Linked DNA regions of Gloeothece verrucosa PCC 7822. Each later gene encodes a partner of the first gene's protein in a complex. Links are inferred from orthologs where the notes say so. Each region holds a gene or a part of one and is shown in the gene's direction. Other genes may lie near its edges. The genes, in order: pheT and pheS.

Region 1 (11,523 bases):
TTTCCATTTTGTCCCTTGAGCAGATGCGAGGTATGAGCCACCTGAAAATCTATCTGACTACTACGAGGTTGATGTTTATTGAAGTGACTTGACAAAGGCTGTGAAGGCATGGCCGGAGAAGTACGACTCGACACACCGCTACTGACTATGGAGGAATTTTGACGATTCCGCACACTGCTATTGGGCAATGAGGACCTCGTTCCCGATCCTATGCCATTGTTGACTTTAGTGATTAAGCCAGAAGCGCGGCTTTGGGTTGGCATATTAGTTTCTTCGCCTTTACCCGCCATAATCATTCCTTGTTCTAAGGAAAGAGTGTAATCTGTCAGTTCAAGCGCATCTAACACCTCTTGGGCTGATTTATAACGATGGCGAACAGATACCTCGAGCATTTTTTTCAGGACTTCGGCAAAACCGTTGCTGATCTCTACCCAACTTTCCCAAGTTAATTCTCCGGTTTCTGGATCAATACCCATCTCTTTAGGAGATTTCCCGGAAAGTAAATAAATACAAGTTACCCCGACAGCATAAATATCACTGGCATAGACTGGACGCATGGCCATTTGTTCGGGAGGAGCAAAGCCAGCCGTTCCGACAGCAAAAGCTGTAAAGGCAGTCTGTTCTGAATTACTACTGGCTACTACGGTATTAACTTGATTTTTAACGGCTCCAAAATCAATTAAAACCAGCTTTTTATCGGTTTGACGGCGAATTAAATTTGCCGGTTTAATATCTCGGTGAATAACTTTTTGGGCATGAATATATTTTAAAATCGGTAATAATTCTGAGAGAAATTGTTTAACACCAGCTTCACTAAATGGCCCATTCTTTTTAACTTCCTGGTGTAAGTTGTTGCCTTTAACGTATTCTTGAACTAAGTAAAATTGTTGTGCTTCTTCAAAATAGTCTAATAATCTGGGAACTTGAGGATGAACCCCGACTTTGTCTAAAGTTTGGGCTTCTCGGACGAATAACTCTTTTGCCATGCGGAAAACATTGGGGTCATCCGAAGATGGCCTGAGTTGTTTGACGACACATAAGGGTTTGCTGGGAATTTTTGTATCTATAGTAGCAAAAGTCGCTCCGAACCCTCCTTTACCAAGAATGCCAAGTACCTGATAGCGATCGCGCAATAAGAGTTTGGAACCGCAGGCTTGACAAACGACGACATTATCAGGGTTTTTCGGATTACTACAGGAAGGATTGACGCAGTAGCTCATGCAAGGTCACCAAAGATTGCTGTGTCCAAATGGAAGTGAAAATAGGATTTCAAAAAGCGGGTTAGTTTGGCCCAGGGATTTTTTGGAATCTAATCTTATAATGCCCGAAAATTCGCTTAATTTAACAACTTCTCTTAGATATTTATTTTTATAAAAGTAGTTAGACTCGAGAGAAGCTTCATTAACAGACTGTGATACACCTTCCATAATACCATACTTTAGATAGAGGCGTTTCAGTAAATTAATGAGAGATAATATATAGTTTTAATAAAATTGCCCTAAGATTCAGAACATATACGCATAAAAGAGCTTAATGCCAGTGCAGGAACTAAAGAGGCAGCATCCAAACCTCAAAGCTTCAGCCAACTAAAAATATCCTTGACTTTTAGATTGAGTTGTGTTAGAAAATCCGGAACAGGAAGCTGTCGATCTTCTTCTTCAAAAAATAGGGGTTGTTGTTGGGGTGGAAAAATTAACAGTGAATGCACTTGAGGATCGATTAACCATCCTAATTTACAGCCGCAATTGAGGCAATGTAAAATTTTGTTGGTGACTCGAGATTGATTTTGCTCAGGGGAGAGAATTTCAATAATCCAGTCTGGAGAGGTAGCAACCACATTGGCAATATCTCCATTGTCATCTTTGGGTATGTTCTCCCATTTTAAGACGGCTACATCAGGAACAATAGATTGGCCTCCAAAGCTACAACGTAACTCGGGTAAGGCTAAAGCAATGCGTTCAGTTTCGGCGATAGCATTGATGGTTGTGACTAATTTACCTTGTATTCTACTGTGTTTTCCTTGAGGCATCGGTTTTTGAATAATTTTACCATCGAGGTATTCGCTCTCCGGTTGGGTTTCTGGGAGTTTGAGGAATTCCTCTAAGGAGAGTGCAGGTTTAGCGGTTTGTATCATGAGTTTGACCATCTGAGCAATTTTCGGGTTGATGTTTATATTGTAAATTTGATCCCCCCCAATCCTTAAAAAGGCTTTAATCAGGGGGCAATCAATTGATTAATCAGTATCCGTAACAGATAATAACCAAAGTTGATTATTACCCTTATCAATACCCAACCAAGTCATATCCCAAGCAACAGCACCAAACCAATTTGACCAAGGTTCATAACTCACATAAATTTTCACTTCATCATAGCGATCACCAAAAAGAGCGGCAGAAAAATTACCTCCTAAAGTTTTCGCTTCTTTAGCAGAACCTTTAAATTTATTGTAAGCGCCGCCCTTGAAGAGAACCTTGGCTAATTCTCCATCAAAGGTAAATGCACTGCTATCATCTTTTAAATTTAGAGAAGACTTTAAGCTAGTCTCAATCTCTAATGAAGGTAAAGCTTCCCTTACCGCAGTCCGGGTGATACATTGGTCAAAAAAATTAATCTCCTTTAAGCGATTATGAGAAGAAAACCAATCAAATACAGGGTGATTAGATAACTGAAATCGAGCAAACTCTGCGCCACCATTAGCATAAATCTCCCGAAACTTTTGCAACAGTTGAATAATAGCCGGCTGGTCTAAGGGACTAGGTATAACTTCCAATTCCCTAAACATTTGCTCGATCTCTTCCTGTGAAGGGCGGTTTTGTCGTCGATTTATGGTGGTCATTAAGCGGAACTCCTTTATAACTTATTTAGGTAAAATTTAGGTTATGTTATCTATGTCCTCTGACTTTAATAAAAAAAAAGTTAATATATCCTCAGTACCATTAACCTTACACTATTAAATGGTATCTCTGCTCGTTTAAGCCAGAAGATGAAAAAAACAACCTTGCTATCTTCCATGAAAAAATTGAAATCTGTCCTTTGTCTAACTTTATTAGCCGGACTAATTTCTCTGATCATTTTACCGAGTGCCGCTTGGGCACAAACACCCTATACGGGTAGATTCACTCTCACTCAACCTTGTAACGGTACTACTTCCATTAGTGGGAAAAATCCCATCCCTTTAGAAACATCTATCCCCTACGAAGCAGTGGGACTAAATAAACAAGATAATCCTACTTATGTTTACATCAAGATTCCCAATTCAACCAATCATTGGGTCGCTTTAACCTGTGGGGAACTCAATCCGGCTTTAGCCACTTCTACAGAGAGCAATCCTTCAGAAACGGGAACTACCACTGGGGAAAGCGGCAGCCAACCAACCGCATTTATTCCTTTTTTTGACGATAATTCTGATGGTTTGTTCAATAGGCAACATCAAGACATTACCCCTATTCCTCGTGCATTGAATGATTTTGATCTGGCGATCGTTGAACTCTGTGGCCAGCCGGGTAAAGTCGTTAGTGAGAACGAATTTAAATCAACTCTAAATAACTTTCCCGGCGTTCTAGCTAATATCAAAGAATATGTAGGAGGTTCTTTAGAAGAAGGACGTACTTCTGATGATGAATTCCTGGATGATTTAACCGATGTTTGGTTTAAGGTCAAGGGTTTTGATCATGTATTTTGTGGTGAACCTGGTAGAGGTATTGGCGGATTACACTTTGCAGGACGCTACTTAGATTTGCAACAAAAAAATTTAGCTGGCATTTTACCCAGGAGTATTCCTAACGCAGAAATTCAAGAGGGAGCAGTTTATACCCTAGGTGTAGAACTGCAACTCGGCGACCGTAAAGTTAGCGCCCCGATCAAAGGTTATGCTTATACCCTCGATGCCGAAGAAATTTTAGAACTGGGTGCTAGAACCTACAAAGATAACCCCAATACAGACTCAACAAATATAGCTTGTTTAGTAGGAATTACAGACGAAGGGCAGACTTTTGAAAACGTTTTTGTCGCTCGTGAAGGGGCAATTCGTACTTTCTATAGTGATGCTAGTCCGGATTTTGGTCGTACTGGTGAATGCAATGTTGATAATTATGAGACTCCTACCTAGGCTCGTTGAAATAGCGAAAGCGCCTAGGAAAAGATTAATAAACTAGAGTATTGCTACAGTTGCCACTCATTTTGAATGGGTGGCTAAATCGCCTAAATACAGAATAATAGGTCAGTACAGGTTAAACTGATAACTGGTCACTGATAAGAAAGAGAAGATGCGAATCTCTATTAATTGGCTGCGGGAATTAGTCGATATCACCTTAACTCCAGAGGAGTTAGCGGAAACCTTAACCATTGCAGGTATAGAAGTTGAAGAGATAGAAGATCGTCGTCAACAAGCGGACGGGGTAGTCATCGGAAAAATTCTCAAACGAGAACCCCATCCCAATGCGGATAAATTAAGTGTGTGTGAAGTGGATATCGGAGGAGAGTCTACCTCTACAATTGTCTGTGGGGCACCCAATGCAAGAGCAGATATTTTTGTTGCTGTCGCCACCCCCGGAACCTATTTACCTGCCGTAGATCTCAAAATTAAACCGGCTAAACTGCGCGGCGTTCGTTCAGAAGGCATGATTTGCTCTTTGGCTGAGTTAGGATTAACCAAAGAGTCTGAAGGAATTCATATATTTTCACAAAAGAATTTAGAATTAGGTTCTGATGTCCGTCCCTTATTAGGGTTAGATGATGTGATTTTAGATATCTCTCCTACCGCTAACCGCGCGGATGCCTTGAGTATGGTGGGAGTAGCACGAGAAGTCGCCGCCTTAACCGGTGCGGCCTTAAACCTTCCTCAACCCCCCGACTTATCTATCCCCTCTAAAAAAGGCAGTTTAAGTCTAGAGGTGGATGATGGGGTAGCTTGTCCGGCTTATATGGGTACGGTGATAGAAGGCGTTAAAATTGCTCCCTCTCCCCAATGGTTACAAAAACGCTTAGAAGCGGCAGGGGTTCGTCCGATTAATAATGTGGTGGATGTCACCAATTATGTATTACTAGAATGGGGACAGCCGCTTCATGCTTTTGACCGGGAACGCTTGAAAACCGTAGGCAAGGGCAAAAGTTTAAGTATAGGGGTCAGATTTGCCCGTGAAAAAGAAGAAATTAAAACCCTCGATGGTCAAACTCGCTCTCTGGTTCCCCAAAATTTACTCATTACCAGTAATGATGTTCCGGTTGCCATCGCTGGCGTGATGGGAGGAGAAGAAACCGAGGTTTATGAAGGCACGGAAAATCTTGTTTTAGAAGCGGCACTATTTGATCCGATCACCATTCGTCGGTCTTCAAAATCTCAAGGGTTACGCAGTGAATCTTCTGCCCGATATGAGCGCGGCGTGAACCAAATTGAGTTAGACTTAGCTTGTGCTAGGGCCATCTCTTTGATTACGGAAATAGCGGGAGGTAAGGCGGTTCATCAAGTGATTGCCGATGCTAGACCCGATCAACAAACTCGTTCGATCGAATTGCGTTTAGAAAGACTACAGCAAATTTTAGGTAATGTCAAAACATCCGACGGAATAGGTGTTGTAGAAGCGGCAGATGTAGAACGTATTTTAACCGATCTCGGTTGCCAGTTAACACCGATTAAAACTGATGTTTGGACGGTGACAGTACCCTCTTATCGCTATCGGGACTTAGAAAGAGAAATAGATCTCATTGAAGAAGTTGCCCGCTTGTATGGTTATGATCATTTCTGTGATACTCTTCCCCGTAAGACAGAACCCGGCGCACTGTCTTTTGAAGAACAATTACAGCGCAAAGTTCGCGCGTTGTTTCGCGGCGTAGGACTCACCGAAGTGGTGCAATATTCCCTGGTGAAACCCGAAAAAGATGAGGTGGTTTTAGCTAACCCCTTATTAGCTGAATATTCGGCCCTCAGAACCAATTTATTAAATGGGTTAATTGATGCTTTTGAGTATAACCAATCTCAAGGAAATGGGGCATTTAATGCTTTTGAAATTGGGCGGATTTTCTATAAGTCAAATGAGGGAATACAGGAACAAGATTCTCTGGCAGGAATTCTCGGCGGCGAGGTGACTCCTCTGGGCCGTTGGACAAGGGGCGGTAAATCTCAACCCATGTCTTGGTATGAAGCAAAAGGCATCTTAGAAAGTGTGTTTGAAGCTTTAGAAATAGTAGTAGAATATCAACCCGACCAAAACGATGAACGTCTTCATCCGGGGCGTACTGCTTCTTTATGGTTAGAGGGGAAACAGTTAGGGATATTTGGACAACTTCATCCTCAACTCCGACAAAAGCGGGGGTTAATTGATGAGGTTTATGCTTTTGAATTAAGTTTTGATCGGTTGTTAGAGGCGCTTAATAAAGATGAGTTAGTCACTCCTCGTTTTCAAGCCTATTCTCCTTTTCCGGCAGTGGCGCGAGATTTAGCTTTTTTTGCACCGATAGATTTATCGGTTTTCCAGTTAGAAAAAGTGATGAAAAAAGCCGGAGGAAGTTTATTAGCTGGCGTGGAATTGTTTGATGAATATAAGGGTCAAAATGTCCCTGAAGGTCAACGGAGTTTGGCGTTTAGTTTGGCTTATCGAGTGGGAGATCGTACCTTAACTGATACGGAGGTTGACCCGGTTCATAATCAGATTCGGGAGGCATTAGTTGAGGAGTTTAAGGTAACTTTACGGAGTTAATACTAAAAGGGCAATTTTACCAGTTGCCCTCAAATTTTTGCCAAATTTTAGCTAAATTATACATCAAGTTATACATTATTCAACGTAAAACTAACTTTAACTCTAACAGCGTGGTTATACACTTAAGGGTGTAATTAAAACTTAATAGGCAAAAACTGAAGAATTTAATGATTATGAATAGTTTTTTTGCTTCTCGCTTCTGGGGGAGTATAGGGATTGCTAGTGCCCTCGCACTAACTTGGCTTCCTTTAATGCCAAAAGCGGCTCAAGCAGCAACCTATACTTTCACCGCAGGGAATATGGATGCTTACAATACCAGTGATGGTCTCGAACCATCTAACCCTAGTCCTGGTGCTGTTGCATTCATCAATAATCTCTACTCTAGTTCAAATATTTCTTGTACAAATAATCCTTTATGCCAGATCAGAAATTTTGATCAACCAGGTGCAGATAGACAGTTCATTCATACTTTTAGTTTCTCCAATCTGATAGGAAACATAACTGGTGCTAATTTAGAGATTCGGGTTAGAGCAAGTGCAGGAGGGAGTCAAAATGATGCTATTCACTTATTATTTATTGATTCTTTAGGAAATTTAGATCCTGTTCGTTGGGGTAGCTATTTTGGGAGTGGCAACGGTACACCAAGCAGCAGCGGTACTATATCAACCATTGACCCTAGTCCACCCAGTAACAGCACCAATAGAACAAGCAGCAATCAGACATCAACTTCTACTGTTCCGGGTTTGTTAAATACTTCTTGGACAGCATCACCAACACCAGTTGATCAGACATTTTATCTTGATTTAAGTAGTCTTTCTCCCTTGGCGCTACCAAATACTACAGGTAACTTGATTGCTACTCTCAACACCAAGGGATTTTTAGATGTTTATGTTCAAGATGACACGGAGGTTGATTACATAAAATTAACGGTGGAAACTGTTCCCGAACCTTTTACAATTTTAGGTGCAGGAGTGGCTTTAGGATTTGGGTCTTTGTTTAAGCGGCAAAAAGCCAAAAAGTAATTAAATCAACCGGATTTTATATAACACAAGCGAGAACGGATCAAGCTTAAATCCGGTTGAACGGTGGCTAAACGCTGGCGACAGATGCGGCTAACTCTTCTCGGCGGTTAAGATAGGCTTGTACAGTGTCTTGGTATCGCAGATAATAACCTATTGTGGTGTAAACATCGGATAACGATACAGTTGAGTAACGACTGACAATGGTTTCAGAGGATGTACCATCTTGAAAGGCGCGGATGACTTTTAATCAAGCTATCTAATCAACTTGGCGAACCTCCATTAGAAATAAGAAGACCTTTTTTTCCACGACAATTAGACCTTTTTAGCTAGACAATCATTAATATAAATCTATAATTTATCTCTAACCCAATCCCGAAATGCTCTTAAACTTTGAGTTGTCCCCCTTGTTTTACTCATCTCTAAAAATGCTTCTATACCTTCTTTAGTCGGAAAATTATCAAAAATTAATAAAGAAAGTATGATGCCTAACTTCTAGCATTGCCCTCCATATCGACAAAAAATATTAAATTATACCTAAAGTTATACGTTATTGAAGCAAATACTAACGCTAACTCTAACAGCCTGGCTATAGAGTTATATAAATAGCTCAACTGAAAATTTGGAGACAAATTAAAGATGCCTAAGTTTAACCTCTTTGTTTCAGGGACAGTCTTAGCAAGCGGACTAGCTTCCCTGGCATTAGCGGCTCAACCTATCCAGGCGGCTGAGATTTCAATAACAGGAAGCAATGGAAATTGGTTTTACCAGTACGACAACAGCGAAGAAAATTCACTTACATTGTATGAAAGGGCCACAGACTTAGGTGCTTTCGATGTAGGAATTGCACTGACAGGATATGAACCAAATACCTCTGTAGGGATTCAACTGTTAAAGCTCGTCTATAACTATTCTAAGCTTACCTGGACCGACTTTCATATTACTATAGGGACAGGATTAGGAGATGAATTTACTCAATTAGATCCTAACGGCGATCTTTTTGCGCCAACCGTTGATAATGGTGAAGGTATATCTGCACCTTTTGATCTAGCCTATCTATTTAGTGGAGGCACTCTTGGCTTTGCTAAGGTGACCAATTCAGGAACTTACATTTCTTTTGACCATGGCACTGTTCTTAGTGGCATACTAGGTGTCCAAAACCCTGGTGTGACAGCCCCAGCTTTCTTGTTGAATGTACCTATCGATGCTGACGGAAATGCCTTCTTTACTTTGCGTCAAACCGCAAGCGTTCCTGAACCCTTTACCATTTTAGGTGCAGGAGCGGCTCTCGGCTTTGGCTCTTTCTTTAAACGACTAAAAGCCAAAAAATAATCAACAAGGTTGGTCTATCTACTCAAAAAGTTTTCAGAGTCCAAAGAACTTTTTAACTTTTTCTGAATATTTTTACTTAATATTACTTGCCTTAATAGTCCTCTATTTCAGGGGACTATTCATCTATCTCAAGAATTATTTTTCTCTGTCTACATCATGGAGTGAGTCGATGTTGCATTTTGGGGGCTGGCGGAGTTTATTACAAAATCTTAACAAATTGCGTTAAGATCACCAATAATACCTGCCTAAACCCCTTACAAGATCTCTAATTATCTTCTATGGTTAACTTGGAAATCACCCCCACCGAACCAGCCTCAACCACAGTTTTAGCCGCTACAGATTCATTTGTCAATCGGCATATCGGCCCCAACCGCCAAGAAATTGCACAAATGCTCTCTATTTTAGGGCTTTCTACCCTAGATGAATTAGTCGATAAAACCGTTCCCGCCGCCATTCGTCTGGAAAGAAAACTCAATTTACCGCCCGCACAAAGCGAATATGCGGCTTTAACTCAATTAAAATCTATTGCTTCAAAAAATAAAGTTTATCGTTCTTATATAGGCATGGGATACTATGACTGTATCACGCCGCCGGTTATAGTTCGCAATATATTAGAAAATCCTGGATGGTACACCGCTTATACCCCCTATCAAGCTGAAATTGCCCAAGGACGACTCGAAGCTTTACTCAACTTCCAAACCATGATTATTGAGTTAACGGGTTTGGAAATAGCTAACGCTTCTCTTCTCGATGAAGGAACCGCCGCCGCCGAAGCTATGAGCATGAGTTACGGTTTGTGTAAAAATAAAAATGCTCATGCCTTTTTTGTCTCTAGCGGCTGTCATCCCCAAACTATTGAAGTTATTAAAACTCGGGCCTATCCCCTCGGTATAGAAATTATTATCGGCGATCATCATAACTTTGATTTTGAAACCCCTATCTTTGGGGCGCTGCTTCAATATCCCGCTACTGACGGCACGATCTACAACTACCGCGAGTTTATCACGAAAGCCCATCAAGCCGGCGCATTAGTGACTGTTGCGGCAGACCTCCTCAGTTTAGCCCTACTCACACCCCCTGGCGAATTTGGGGCAGATATTGCGGTAGGAAGTGCCCAGAGGTTCGGTGTGCCGATGGGATACGGGGGACCTCATGCGGCTTATTTTGCTACCAAAGACGCTTATAAGCGGCAAATACCGGGGCGTATTATTGGGGTTTCCAAAGACGCACAGGGTAAACCGGCTTTACGCTTGGCCCTCCAAACCCGAGAACAACATATTAGACGGGATAAAGCGACCAGTAATATTTGTACTGCCCAAGTGTTACTCGCGGTGATGGCGGCGATGTATGCGGTTTATCATGGTCCACAGGGTATTAAACAAATTGCCACACGGGTACATCAGTTAACGGTTATTCTGGCCACCGGGTTAAAACACCTGAAATATTCTATTGAGTCAGAACCGTTTTTTGATACCCTTCATGTAAGGGTGGGAGAACAGAAGGCGAAAACCATGATCGAAACTGCCCAGAAACATCACATTAATTTGCGTTTCCTGGATGATGCGGCAGTGGGTATCAGTTTAGATGAAACCACAACCCTACAAGATGTGATCCAATTGTGGCAAATTTTCGCCGGACAAGATGAATTACCTTTTACCGTAGAAGAAATTGCCAAGTCTGCTAAATTTGAATTTCCTGAAGCGTTAAAGCGTACCAGTGACTATCTTACCGACCCGGTGTTCAATAAATATCACTCGGAAACGGAATTATTACGTTACCTGCATCAACTCGAAAGCAAGGACTTAGCCCTCAATACTTCCATGATTCCCTTGGGGTCTTGTACCATGAAGTTAAATGCTACCGCCGAAATGATACCGGTGACTTGGCCAGAATTTGGTAAATTGCATCCCTTTGTCCCCCTTTCTCAAGGGGAAGGGTATCAGATACTTTTCCAACAGTTAGAAACATGGTTAGCGCAAATTACAGGGTTTGATGCTATTTCGTTACAACCTAATGCCGGTTCTCAAGGGGAATATGCCGGCTTGCAAGTTATTCGCAAGTATCACGAAACCCGAGGCGACAAGGACCGCAACATCTGTTTAATTCCTGAGTCGGCGCATGGGACAAACCCCGCTAGTGCGGTGATGTGCGGCATGAAAGTAGTGGCGGTAAAATGTGATAAGGAGGGCAATATTGACTTAGATGACCTTCGCGCAAAAGCCGAAAAACACAGCCAGAATTTAGCGGCTATTATGGTGACTTATCCTTCTACTCATGGGGTATTTGAAGAGGGAATTATCGATATCTGTAACATCATCCACCAACACGGGGGACAGGTGTATATGGATGGGGCGAATATGAACGCCCAAGTGGGGTTATGTCGTCCGGCGGAATTTGGCGCTGATGTGTGTCACCTGAATTTACATAAGACTTTCTGTATTCCTCATGGGGGTGGTGGCCCCGGTATGGGACCCATT
Region 2 (11,264 bases), 160 kb from region 1 along the record:
TCCGTTTTCGTACCCAAGATTTTTTTGTTTTTGATTTAGGGGTAGAATTGGGCAGAAAGCTAAAAATCAAAAATCTCAACAAAATTGATTTTGCTCTCTACGAAAACAAAACCGTTGCTGAAGTCAGAGACGCTTTAGGGCTTAACGAGATTTTATTGCTATTAAATTCCGAGTTGACTCAACCTCAGCAAGCACATTCGTTACAGCAGTTTTCCTTTGGCTAAAATCATCAATACAAGTAGCGGCTTTCTACTCATTAACTGTGGCGCGTCGATTTTTCATCGGGACAACTTCAGCCTCACTACTTTCTCTAGCCACCCGAATTAACAACCCTGCTAAAAATAAACTCGCTAGACTGGAACTTCCCCCATAACTAAACAAGGGTAAGGGTAAACCTGTGGTTGGTAATGAGCCGGTGGCTACCCCTATATTCAGCAATGATTGTCCTACTAAAATCGTCATTGCTCCCATTGCCACTAAGCGTTTGACTCGATGACGACATTTGAGTGCTACTGATAACGCTACTGTGGCAAAAGCCATTAATAATAATAATAATAATATTCCCCCAATAAAACCGAATTCTTCGGCATAGACAGCAAAGATAAAATCTGTATCCGCAAAGGGTAAATAGAATTGTTTTTGTTGCGACATTCCATATCCTACACCCCAATTTCCGCCGGAACCAATAGCGAGTAAACTTTGAACCAGTTGGTATCCATCGCCTCTAGGGTCCGCCCAAGGATTCATAAAAGATAGTACACGCCGCCTTTGATATTCCTGTAAACTGATACTAATAAATCCGGTTAAGCCGCCTCCTATAGCCGTTGACAATAAGTAAAACATCGGTAACCCTGAAGCGAGAGCAATTAACCATAAGGTTATGCCACAGAGAGCGGTGGTACTCAAATTAGGTTGAATGAGAATTCCTGCCAAAACCACGCCAAAAAGCCCTACCCATTGTAGGCGAATTTTCCAGGATAATCGAAACCAATCGCCAAAAATTCTGGCACTTTGCAGCACTAAAAAGGGTTTCATCAACTCTGAAGGTTGAATCAAGATGGGTCCAATTTTAATCCAACGGGTTGCGCCATTGACCGTTTCTCCTAACCCAGGAACTAAGGTACTCAAAATCATTCCTAGGACGAGTAATACCATCCAAGGTGCAATATTTAAGAAATAGCGTAGGGGAGATCGGGTAATAAAATTGAAGCCAATCATACCTATCCACAGCCAGATTAATTGTCTTATGACGTTATTTGGCCCGTATACAGGGTAGGAGGCACTAAATTGAATAATTAACCCGATCGATAGCCAAAGAAGGGTAAGCCAGCGTAGTAAACGCGCCTCTACTGACCAAGTTTCTACATTACTCTCAAAAAATGGAAATAAGTAGCGTATCCACCGCAAATTCGACGAATTTTTCCCCCTTGCTATCATATTATCTTTGTCCTTATCGATCTTCCTTTAAAGGGCTATTACTGCGATTGATGAGAGTTTACTAATGTTTGTTCCTTAATTAGTCAAGAGTCAAGAGTCAAGAGTCAAGAGTCAATAGTCAGTAGATACCTCTTGAAGAGGGGCCCTTGGTCATTAGTGAATTAGCAATTTTATAATCGTTTTTTTCTAGCCATTAGTTAATTGTTAACTCAACTCCATAAACAAGAAAAAGAGATAACTAATGACTAATGACTAATGACTAATGACTAATAACTAATAACTATTCTTCTTGTTTTTTAAATGTCAAAGCGGCAGAATTCATACAATAACGTAATCCTGTCGGTTTCGGCCCATCATTAAAAACATGACCCAAATGAGCGTCACAAGCGGCACATAAGACTTCTGTTCGTTTCATAAACAAAGCATAATCATCTTCGCACTTAATATTTTCTTCCTTTAAAGGTTTCCAAAAACTCGGCCATCCGGTTCCGGAATTATATTTTGTTTCTGAACTAAATAATTCATTGCCACAACAAACACATTTATAGGTTCCTTTTTCTTTATTGTCATGATATTGACCTGTAAATGCTCTTTCTGTTCCCTTTTTGCGGGTGACTTTAAATTGTTCTGGGGTGAGAATTTCTTTCCACTCTTGTTCAGTTTTTTCGACTTTATCCACCATATTTTCGCGTTTTTTTCTTTAAATAGTTATTTATTTAGACCCTATTGTCTAATTTTATTGTAATGGATTTATTGGCTTTTGATTTTCAAAATTTCTCTGTTGAGAGTTTTAATCCATTTCGTCAAAAAGTAAATCTTCAAGAATCGGCTGAATATCTTCATCATCAGGAGATACCAGTTCTATTTTGCCGAAATTATCATAAGTTGCTAAAAACAGTAGAGGAGTTAAAGGGGTATAAATGGAATATTTTTGGTCTAGATGATAGAAACTAGCCAAAAACTGTAACTCTTCTGGTTCTAACCTTTCTTGCTCCTCTGAGTTCAGTTCTAAAGTGAGAATTCCTTCATCTTCTAAAGGAGGTAATTCACCACTTACCGTCAGGGTATAAGCGGTATGCTTGAGGGTCAGATCGAGTTCAGCTAATACGGCTTTAGCATCGGCAAAAATCTTTACTATTTCGGTTTCATCTTCTATTAGAAAAGTTTCTGATAAATCATCTTCCTCGGCTTCATCATCCAAAGCGAGAATAACCACTGGGGTATCAATGGGCATCAGCAGAAGATAAGCAACATCTTCAGTTTCTAAAGCATTTTCAATGTAACACTCTAGCGATCGCCCTGATTCATCTGTCAGCGTGACGATCTCAGCATCATCTAACTCGTTGTCTGGATTATATTGAGATGAGGACATAGTACCTAGAACGACCTTGATTGATTAGAATATCATGATTTTTGGCCCTTTAGGCACCAAACCAGTTTGCTTGATCAAGGTGTTCAAATCCTTGAACATCAGTCAGATTATATTGCAAAGGGGTAATAGTAATATAGTGGTCTCGAATGGCCTGAACATCTGTAGGGATATGGGTAGGAAGATGGAGATGATCGGGTTGAGAAATTTCTTCAATGACTTCACCCACTAACCAATAATAATTTTTTCCTCTGGGATCGAGGCGCTTTTCAAAGTTTTCTTGATAACGCCTTAAACCTTGTCGAGTCAGCTTGACACCGGCGATTTTTTGTGAAGGGACGGCAGGCACATTTACATTTAAGAGAGTCGGTTGAGGTAAAGGCTGTTCGGCTAATAAAGCCACTAAAACGACGGCAAATTCGGCGGCGGGGGTGAAGTCATCTTCAGAAAAACTGGTTAAACTGAAGGCAATACTGGTAATGCCGTCGATGAGTCCTTCCATAGCGGCGCTAACGGTTCCTGAATAGAGGATATCAGTCCCGAGATTAGACCCATGATTAATGCCAGAAATCACTAAATCTGGACGTTCAGAAAGGACAGCACTCAAGGCAAATTTAACACAGTCAGAGGGAGTCCCTGAACAAGACCAAGCAGTGACTTCAGGAGCAAAAATTCCCTGAACAATTTGGGCCCTGATGGGTTGATGTAATGTTAGTCCGTGACCCGTAGCTGATCGTTCCCGATCAGGGCAAACTACTGTCACCTGATGGCCGGCTTGGGCTAAAGTGTTGGCTAATGTACGAACCCCTCCTGCAAAAATCCCATCATCATTGGTAATCAATAGTTTTAATGACTTCTGTGTGGTCATCGTAAATTTTGGGTGGAAACCCCGTGCTTAAGCGCACGGCTTTACTTAATTGTACCATCTCACAGAATATATGTTAGAATGTGAAATATAGGTCTAATATTCTCAAGGCATGACCGCTCCGAAGGACTGCGAAGCAGCACGCGCATTCAAATTCAGATTTTACCCAACGAAAGAGCAAGAAAACATTTTGCGTCGGACATTGGGCTGTGTGCGTTTGGTCTATAACAAGGCTTTGCATGAGAGAACACAAGCATGGTACGAGCGACTTGAGAGAATTGACTACTGTCAGACCTCCGCTATGCTCACCTCTTGGAAAAAACAAGAGGACTTGGATTTTCTCAATGAGGTTAGCTGTGTTCCTCTTCAGCAAACTTTGAGACACCTTCAGAGAGCTTTTGCTAACTTTTTTGGGAAAACCGCTAAGTATCCCCGTTTCAAAAAGAAAAGAAGTGGAGGAAGTGCAGAGTTTACCAAATCGGCTTTCAAATGGAAAGATGGCCAAGTTTGGTTGGCCAAATGCAAAGAACCATTGACTATTCGCTGGAGTCAGCAACTTCCGCAAAATACGGAACCATCGACGATAACTATCAAACTCGATGCTTCTGGTAGATGGTTTATTTCTCTTTTGGTTAGGGATGAGAGTATTGAACCCTTGCCAAAAACCGATAAAGTCATTGGAATCGACTTGGGGATAACCAGTCTGATCACCACAAGCAATGGGACTAAAGTTAGTAATCCTAGGCATTTTAATAAGCTCTACAAAAAGCTTAAACGAGTTCAAAAAGCGTATTCTAAAACTCAAAAAGGCTCTAAGAATAGAGAAAAGGCTAGATTGAAAGTAGCCAAAGTTCACGCGAAAATAGGGGATTCTAGAAGAGATTTTCTCCATAAACTGACAACTCAACTTGTACGTGAAAACCAAACGATAGTAGTTGAGGATTTGGCAGTTAGAAATATGGTCAAAAACTCTAAGTTAGCTAAGGCAATATCCGACTGTGGATGGTCTGAGTTTGTCAGTCAACTTGAATATAAATGCCAGTGGTATGGTCGTGAACTGGTAAAAATTGATCGCTTTTTCCCGAGCAGTAAGCGGTGTGGGAACTGCGGTCTCGTAATTGACAAATTGCCATTGAGTGTTCGCTCGTGGGAGTGTCCAGAGTGTGGAACTGTCCATGACCGCGACATCAATGCAAGTCGCAATATTCTGGCCGCCGGGCTGGCGGTGAGAGTCTGTGGAGCGGACATAAGACCTGATAGGCATAAGTCTAAAGGGCAGTTGCGAAAAACCCGGATTCGGGAAGGAAACAAGAAACCCAAATCGTGAGGTTTGGGAATCACCGCCCGTTTTACGGCGGTGAGGATGTCAATGTGTCTTATCTGTCGAGCAAAAAACTACAATAGCTTGATCAACAAAGATATAATCGAGTTTGGTGATGAGGGTAGCTCAACCCAAATAGGTTAATCAGCAATAATTTTGATCATGACCACCTCCTTAAGCCAAATAGAGACAGATCTACAAACCCTGCAACAAGAAGCCGATAGCGCGATCGCCCTTACCACGACCCTAGAAGAATTGGAACAGCTACGGGTTCAATATCTCGGGAAAAAAGGACAACTTGGGCAAATTCTCAAAACTATGGGCAAGTTATCGCCTGAAGATCGTCCGCGCCTAGGTGCATTAGCCAATGAAGTCAAAGAAGGGCTACAGACTCAGTTAGAGAACCAACGTCAGACCTTACAACAGGCGCAAATTCAAGCCCAATTAGCCGCAGAAACCCTAGACGTAACCATGCCGGGGGTAAGTCGTCCGATCGGTCGTGTTCATCCCCTCAATAATACTATTGATCGCGTGTTAGATATTTTTGTGGGGCTAGGGTATACAGTCGCCACAGGGCCCCATGTAGAAACCGATTATTATAATTTTGAGGCGTTAAATATTCCGGCTGACCATCCGGCACGTGATATGCAGGATACTTTCTTTTTGGCCAATGGTCATTTGTTGAGAACCCATACTTCGCCGGTGCAAATTCGTTATATGGAAACCCATCAGCCGCCTATTCGCATTGTGGCACCAGGACGGGTTTATCGTCGAGATACCGTAGATGCCACTCACTCGGCCGTTTTCCATCAAGTAGAATTGTTGGCCATTGATAAGGGATTAACTTTTACTGACCTTAAAGGGACTCTCAAAGAATTTATTCGTCAGATTTTTGGCGAAGAGTTACCGGTTAAATTTCGGGCTAGTTATTTCCCGTTTACTGAACCTTCTGCGGAAGTGGATGTGCAATGGAAAGGCAAATGGTTAGAAGTGCTGGGTTGCGGCATGGTAGACCCCAATGTGTTAAAAGCTGTGGGGTATGATCCAGAAGTTTATACTGGTTTTGCCGCCGGTCTAGGAGTAGAACGCTTTGCTATGGTGCTTCATCAAATTGATGATATTCGCCGTTGTTACCAGAGTGATTGGCGGTTTTTGCGTCAGTTTTAATTGTCAAAGGGGCGAACAAATGGGCAGCCCCTTCTGGCTAAAACAAAGGAAATGAAGATTTTTTTAATTTAATCCATAAGTGCCATAATTTCCATAAGTTTTGATGTTTTAAAGCCAAATAGCGCTTAATCTGCATTTTGATATTTTCGAGTTCAGAAGAATTTTCTAACTCTTTTTTTTGATAAAAATGAATTAAATCATCTCGTCTTTTTAACAAAACTTTTATTTCTTGATAATCTTCTTGTGTTAAGACTTTGCCCGGTTGAATATGAGGAGGAAGAGGGCGATGTATATAAAAGGTGGTATGAGGTGGGGCTAGTTCATCTTCGGGTCTTTCTTTGGTATATAAATATATAGAAATTGATTTTCGAGATAAATGCTGTTTTTCCGCAGGCAGTTGAATTTTAGTAAAGCCATGCCATGAATATTCATTGGTTTCAAAAATCACACAGCGATTGAATAGAGGAAGCAAGGCTGTAATTTGATTTTCATCGGGTTCTCGGGGATTAGAATGCAATTCTAAACATCCTCCCCAACTTTCTTCCCACTCTTTATTTAAAAAAATAATGACATTTAAGCGGCGATGATACCACCTTCTTTCATCTAAATTAAAGTCTACATGAGGGTCTAATTCTTGCCCATTTAAATTTTCGTGAGTTCCTCCTCCATAAAAGGTTTCGTCGTTGATGAGTTTTTCTATCCCTGTCAGTTGAGAAATACAATCGAGAAAAGCTGTCGAACCCAGATGTTCAGCTAGAATTTGATAATTAATGCTGATTTCTCCTAAATTCTCATGCACGGATTTTCCGCCAAGGGTTCCGGTTTCACTGATGGCTTTTTGAGGATCAAATAGGGGAAATTCTTGCAACAGTGTTTGAGCCACATCTGGGTCGAAAAAATTGTCGATAACAACGTGTTTAAATGGTTTTCCTTCTTCAAACTGTTTTCTATATATACTAATTTTATCCTGTAAAGCTTTATTGATTAACATAGCTTATTGCTCAAGCTGATCCATAGCTAATTGATCCTACACCATTCGGCTGACAGTCATAGAGCATCTAAAGAGAGATATAAAAAGTGATTTCGTGGCTACAAAATGGCTGTAATAAGCTCAATCGCTGGCTTTTCAGGCTTTTAGTCAGCTTTTCTTATCAGCACGCCTTATGTGTTTTCGTAGACAAATAACTTTTTTTTGTCAAATAGTCTTTACAATCCTTAACATTTTTGTTAACTTATTGAATAAGCAAACCACAAAAAAAGGTTGTCAAAAAATTTCTGCTATCGCTTCACTCAAATGTTAGCCGGCAACCAACAGTCTTTCTCAGTGTATCTCCCATTGACATTGAGTTCTCCTACAACAGCAGTAACCTCGGTAAATGCCGAGGTTTTTTTATCTAGGGTTGAGAATGTGTGAATGTCCTAATATTCTCTGTGGAGTGTCCTTTTTCTAAAGAGTATGTTTTAAATTTTGAAAATCTTTTTCCTCAAGAGAACGAGGACGATTTTTGATTTTAAAAGCTTACAATTGTCTTTGTGGAGCTACCGAGATGATTGATCATCAACAAAAATTTTAGGACTATTAATTGACTTATTAGCGATACAATTGCTTAAATGCCCTACCACCGTTTAGGGTTAGGTTGATTCAATCATCGTCGTTATTATGACGAATCTTGTTAATCTATTGAGGAACAATAGCCATGACTTTAGCGAAAGCTGCCTTTCCCATCAATTTGAGTGCCTATAAGCCCTTAACCTTAGATCCCACCAATCCAACTTTAACCCCGGAGCAGAAAGAAACCTTAAAAGCCAATATTCAATTATGCCGCGATGCGATCGTTTTCTTCACGGCGACGGGAGCAGCAAGGGGTGTAGGCGGTCATACAGGCGGCCCCTATGATACAGTGCCAGAAGTCTTGATTTTAGATAGCTTGTTCCACTCTCAACCTAATAAATTTGTGCCGATTTTCTTTGATGAGGCCGGACATCGGGTAGGAACACAATATTTAATGGCGGCTTTAGAAGGGAGTTTACCTCTTGAACAACTGCTACATTATCGTGAGGCCCATTATCATCTACCCGGACACCCTGAACTCGGTTTGACTCCTGGGGTTAAATTTAGTTCTGGAAGATTGGGACATATGTGGCCCTATGTCAATGGGGTGGCTTTAGCAAATCCTAACAAAATCGTTTTTTGTTTGGGGTCTGATGGTTCACAACAAGAAGGTAATGACGCAGAAGCCGCCCGTCTGGCTGTAGCGCAAAAGTTGAATGTTAAACTGATCATTGATGATAATGATGTGACCATTGCCGGACATCCTTCAAGTTATTTACCGGGTTATAGCGTCAGCCAAACCCTCCAAGGTCACGGTGTCACCATATTAGAGGGAGATGGGGAAGATATCGATGACTTATATCGTCGCATCTGCCAAGCGGTTACCAGTGTTGGCCCTGTGGCTGTCATTAATAAGCGTAAAATGTGTGTAGGAATTGAAGGATTAGAAGGTTCTACTCACGGCCATGATGTTATTTCTGTCAAATTAGCCCTGGCTTATCTAGAAAAACGAGGACTCACCGACGCGGTTGACTATCTCAAGAGTATTCAAGCGCCCAAACAAACCTATAAGTTTATCGGTTCTGGCGATAATTGGGGTTCTAACCGCAATGTGTTCGGTGATGCGGTGGTGTCTGTACTCGGCAAAATGAACGAACAAGAACGCAAAGAGAAAGTCATGTGTATTGATAATGACTTAGAAGGTTCTTGCGGACTCAATAAAATTCATGCCGCTTACCCAGAAATTTTTGTCAGTGGCGGCATTATGGAACGGGGGAATATTTCTGCGGCTGCTGGGTTTGGCATGGAGGAAGGCAAACAAGGAATTTTTGGAACCTTCAGCGCCTTTTTAGAAATGTGTATTTCTGAAATTACCATGGCGCGGCTGAATAAATCTAATTTACTCTGTCATTTTTCCCATGCAGGTATTGACGATATGGCCGATAATACCTGTCACTTCGGAATTAATAATATGTTCGCCGATAATGGGTTAGATGATGGTTACCCCACTTGGTTATATTTTCCGGCAGATGCGGCTCAAATGAAGGCTTGTGTTGAGTCAGTTTTTCATCAGCCCGGTTTACGGTTTATTTATTCAACTCGTTCTAAAACCCCCAATATTCTCGATGCTAATGGCAAAGATTTCTTTGGAGAAGGCTATACTTTTACCCCCGGTAAAGATGAAGTAGTACGAGAAGGTAGCGCTGGTTATATTGTTACGTTTGGGGATGCTTTATATCGTGCTGTAGATGCCGCAGAACGTTTAAAACAAGAGGGCATTAATGTGGGAGTCATCAATAAGTCTACCCTCAATGTTATTGATGAGGAAACTTTAGCCAAAGTCGGTGCTTCTCCTTTTGTCTTGGTGGTTGAACCTTTTAACCGCCGCACGGGACTCGGTAGCCGCTTTGGTTCTTGGTTACTTGAACGGGGTTTAACGCCTAAATTTGCCTATTTGGGAACTTATAAGGAAGGTTGTGGCGGCTTATGGGAACAGTATCCTTTCCAAGGTCTTGATCCCGAAGGCATCATCAACAAAGTTAAGGAATTAGTTGGTTAATTCTAGTTAGGGTGGGTTAGCCGCACGGGAACCCACTCAGTCACAACTATAATTATTTTGATTAAGTGAATACTATGAGGGTGAGAGATTTCAATAAAATTTTCTAAACAATTTATCTGAGTTTTTCACTTAATCAAACTAATCAAAAGTTAATTTTAATAAAAGTCTAGCTACTTATATGGTCAGTTATGGTCAGTCCCAGTCAATCAATATCTTTAAAAAATCTCTATGAAAAGGATTTTTATCTTTGGCTCTTAACTATGGCTAAATTACTTAAGGAGCAACGTTTTAATGAGGTGGATTTAGAAAATTTAATTGAAGAAATTGAAGCAATGGGAAGAAGTGAGAAGCGGGAAATAGAAAGCCGCTTGATAACAATTCTTGAACATCTTTTAAAATTAATTTATTGGCAAGCAGAAAAAGAAAATAATGCGAGAGGCTGGAGAAATACAATTGTTGAGCAAAGAGAACAATTAAATCTGGTTTTAAAAGATAGTCCTAGTCTTAAAGTCAGACTCGATGAAATTTTTGGGGTCTGCTATCAAAAAGCTATTAAAATAATTATTCGGAAATATGAATTACCGGCAACAATGTTTCCTAGTGAGCCTTGTTTTTCTCTTGAAGATGTACTCAATGCTGATTATTTTCCCGAGTAAGCAGAAAAAAGGAATATAAAAGTAAGCTAAAACAACATTTCAAGATTTTATTAATCATAATTAATCATTGTATAATCATTTAATCCGAGTCCGTGTTTGTAGCAATTGAATATGGCAACCATTAACGACAACTATCTGAAACTCAAAGCCGGTTATTTATTTCCCGAAATTGCAAGACGGGTTAATGCCTTCGCAGAAGCGCACCCAGAAGCTAAAATTATTAAACTGGGGATCGGCGATGTGACTGAACCGTTACCCGAAGCTTGTCGCCAAGCCATGATTAAAGCCGTTGAAGAGATGGGCGACCGCGCTACATTTAAAGGGTATGGTCCAGAACAAGGTTATGCTTGGTTACGGGAAAAAATCGCCCTTCAAGACTTCCAAGCGCGAGGATGTGAAATAGATGCTTCGGAAATCTTTGTCTCTGATGGTTCTAAATGCGATACGGGTAATATCCTTGATATCTTTGGCCACAATAATACCATTGCTGTTACTGATCCAGTTTATCCCGTGTATGTCGATACTAACGTGATGGCAGGACATACCGGCGACGTGAACGAAAAAGGCGAGTATCAAGGCTTAGTTTATCTGCCCATGACCGCCGAAAATAATTTTACTCCCGATCTTCCCGACCAAAAAGTCGATCTTATTTATCTCTGTTTTCCCAATAACCCCACCGGGGCAACAGCTACCCGAGAAGACTTGACAAAATGGGTAAATTATGCTAAAGAAAATGGGTCTATTATATTCTTTGATGCGGCTTATGAAGCCTTTATAACTGATGGGAGTCTTCCTCATTCTATCTATGAAATTGAAGGAGCAAGAGATTGTGCCATCG

Evidence for each region.
Region 2: the proteins of pheT (region 1) and pheS are in contact, whole or in part, in a crystal structure (PDB 6P24), measured with the Escherichia coli proteins. The link is inferred for Gloeothece verrucosa PCC 7822 from one-to-one orthologs.

Annotation. Positions count from the first base shown.
Region 1 is NC_014501.1:2,316,443-2,327,965, reverse strand. Bases 3,956-6,980 are described here. They hold pheT (phenylalanine--tRNA ligase subunit beta), read left to right. Parts: upstream 3,956-4,265; coding sequence 4,266-6,695; downstream 6,696-6,980. Other genes in these bases: CYAN7822_RS10185 (PEP-CTERM sorting domain-containing protein), read left to right, coding at 6,869-6,980; CYAN7822_RS10195 (EndoU domain-containing protein), read left to right, coding at 3,956-4,108. Outside these bases: CYAN7822_RS10215 (serine/threonine-protein kinase), read right to left, coding at 1-1,220; CYAN7822_RS10205 (Uma2 family endonuclease), read right to left, coding at 1,571-2,146; CYAN7822_RS10200 (hypothetical protein), read right to left, coding at 2,234-2,836; more of CYAN7822_RS10195, read left to right, coding at 2,984-3,955; more of CYAN7822_RS10185, read left to right, coding at 6,981-7,717; CYAN7822_RS39390 (PEP-CTERM sorting domain-containing protein), read left to right, coding at 8,354-9,046; gcvP (aminomethyl-transferring glycine dehydrogenase), read left to right, coding at 9,325-11,523.
Region 2 is NC_014501.1:2,160,876-2,172,139, forward strand. Bases 4,391-7,156 are described here. They hold pheS (phenylalanine--tRNA ligase subunit alpha), read left to right. Parts: upstream 4,391-5,154; coding sequence 5,155-6,159; downstream 6,160-7,156. Other genes in these bases: CYAN7822_RS09565 (RNA-guided endonuclease InsQ/TnpB family protein), read left to right, coding at 4,391-4,998; CYAN7822_RS09575 (2OG-Fe(II) oxygenase), read right to left, coding at 6,197-7,150. In the rest of the region: CYAN7822_RS09540 (hypothetical protein), read left to right, coding at 1-224; CYAN7822_RS09545 (FtsW/RodA/SpoVE family cell cycle protein), read right to left, coding at 250-1,437; peptide-methionine (R)-S-oxide reductase MsrB, read right to left, coding at 1,718-2,119; CYAN7822_RS09555 (DUF3727 domain-containing protein), read right to left, coding at 2,228-2,809; 5'/3'-nucleotidase SurE, read right to left, coding at 2,859-3,674; more of CYAN7822_RS09565, read left to right, coding at 3,784-4,390; CYAN7822_RS09580 (transketolase C-terminal domain-containing protein), read left to right, coding at 7,857-9,770; CYAN7822_RS09585 (DUF29 domain-containing protein), read left to right, coding at 9,959-10,426; CYAN7822_RS09590 (LL-diaminopimelate aminotransferase), read left to right, coding at 10,538-11,264.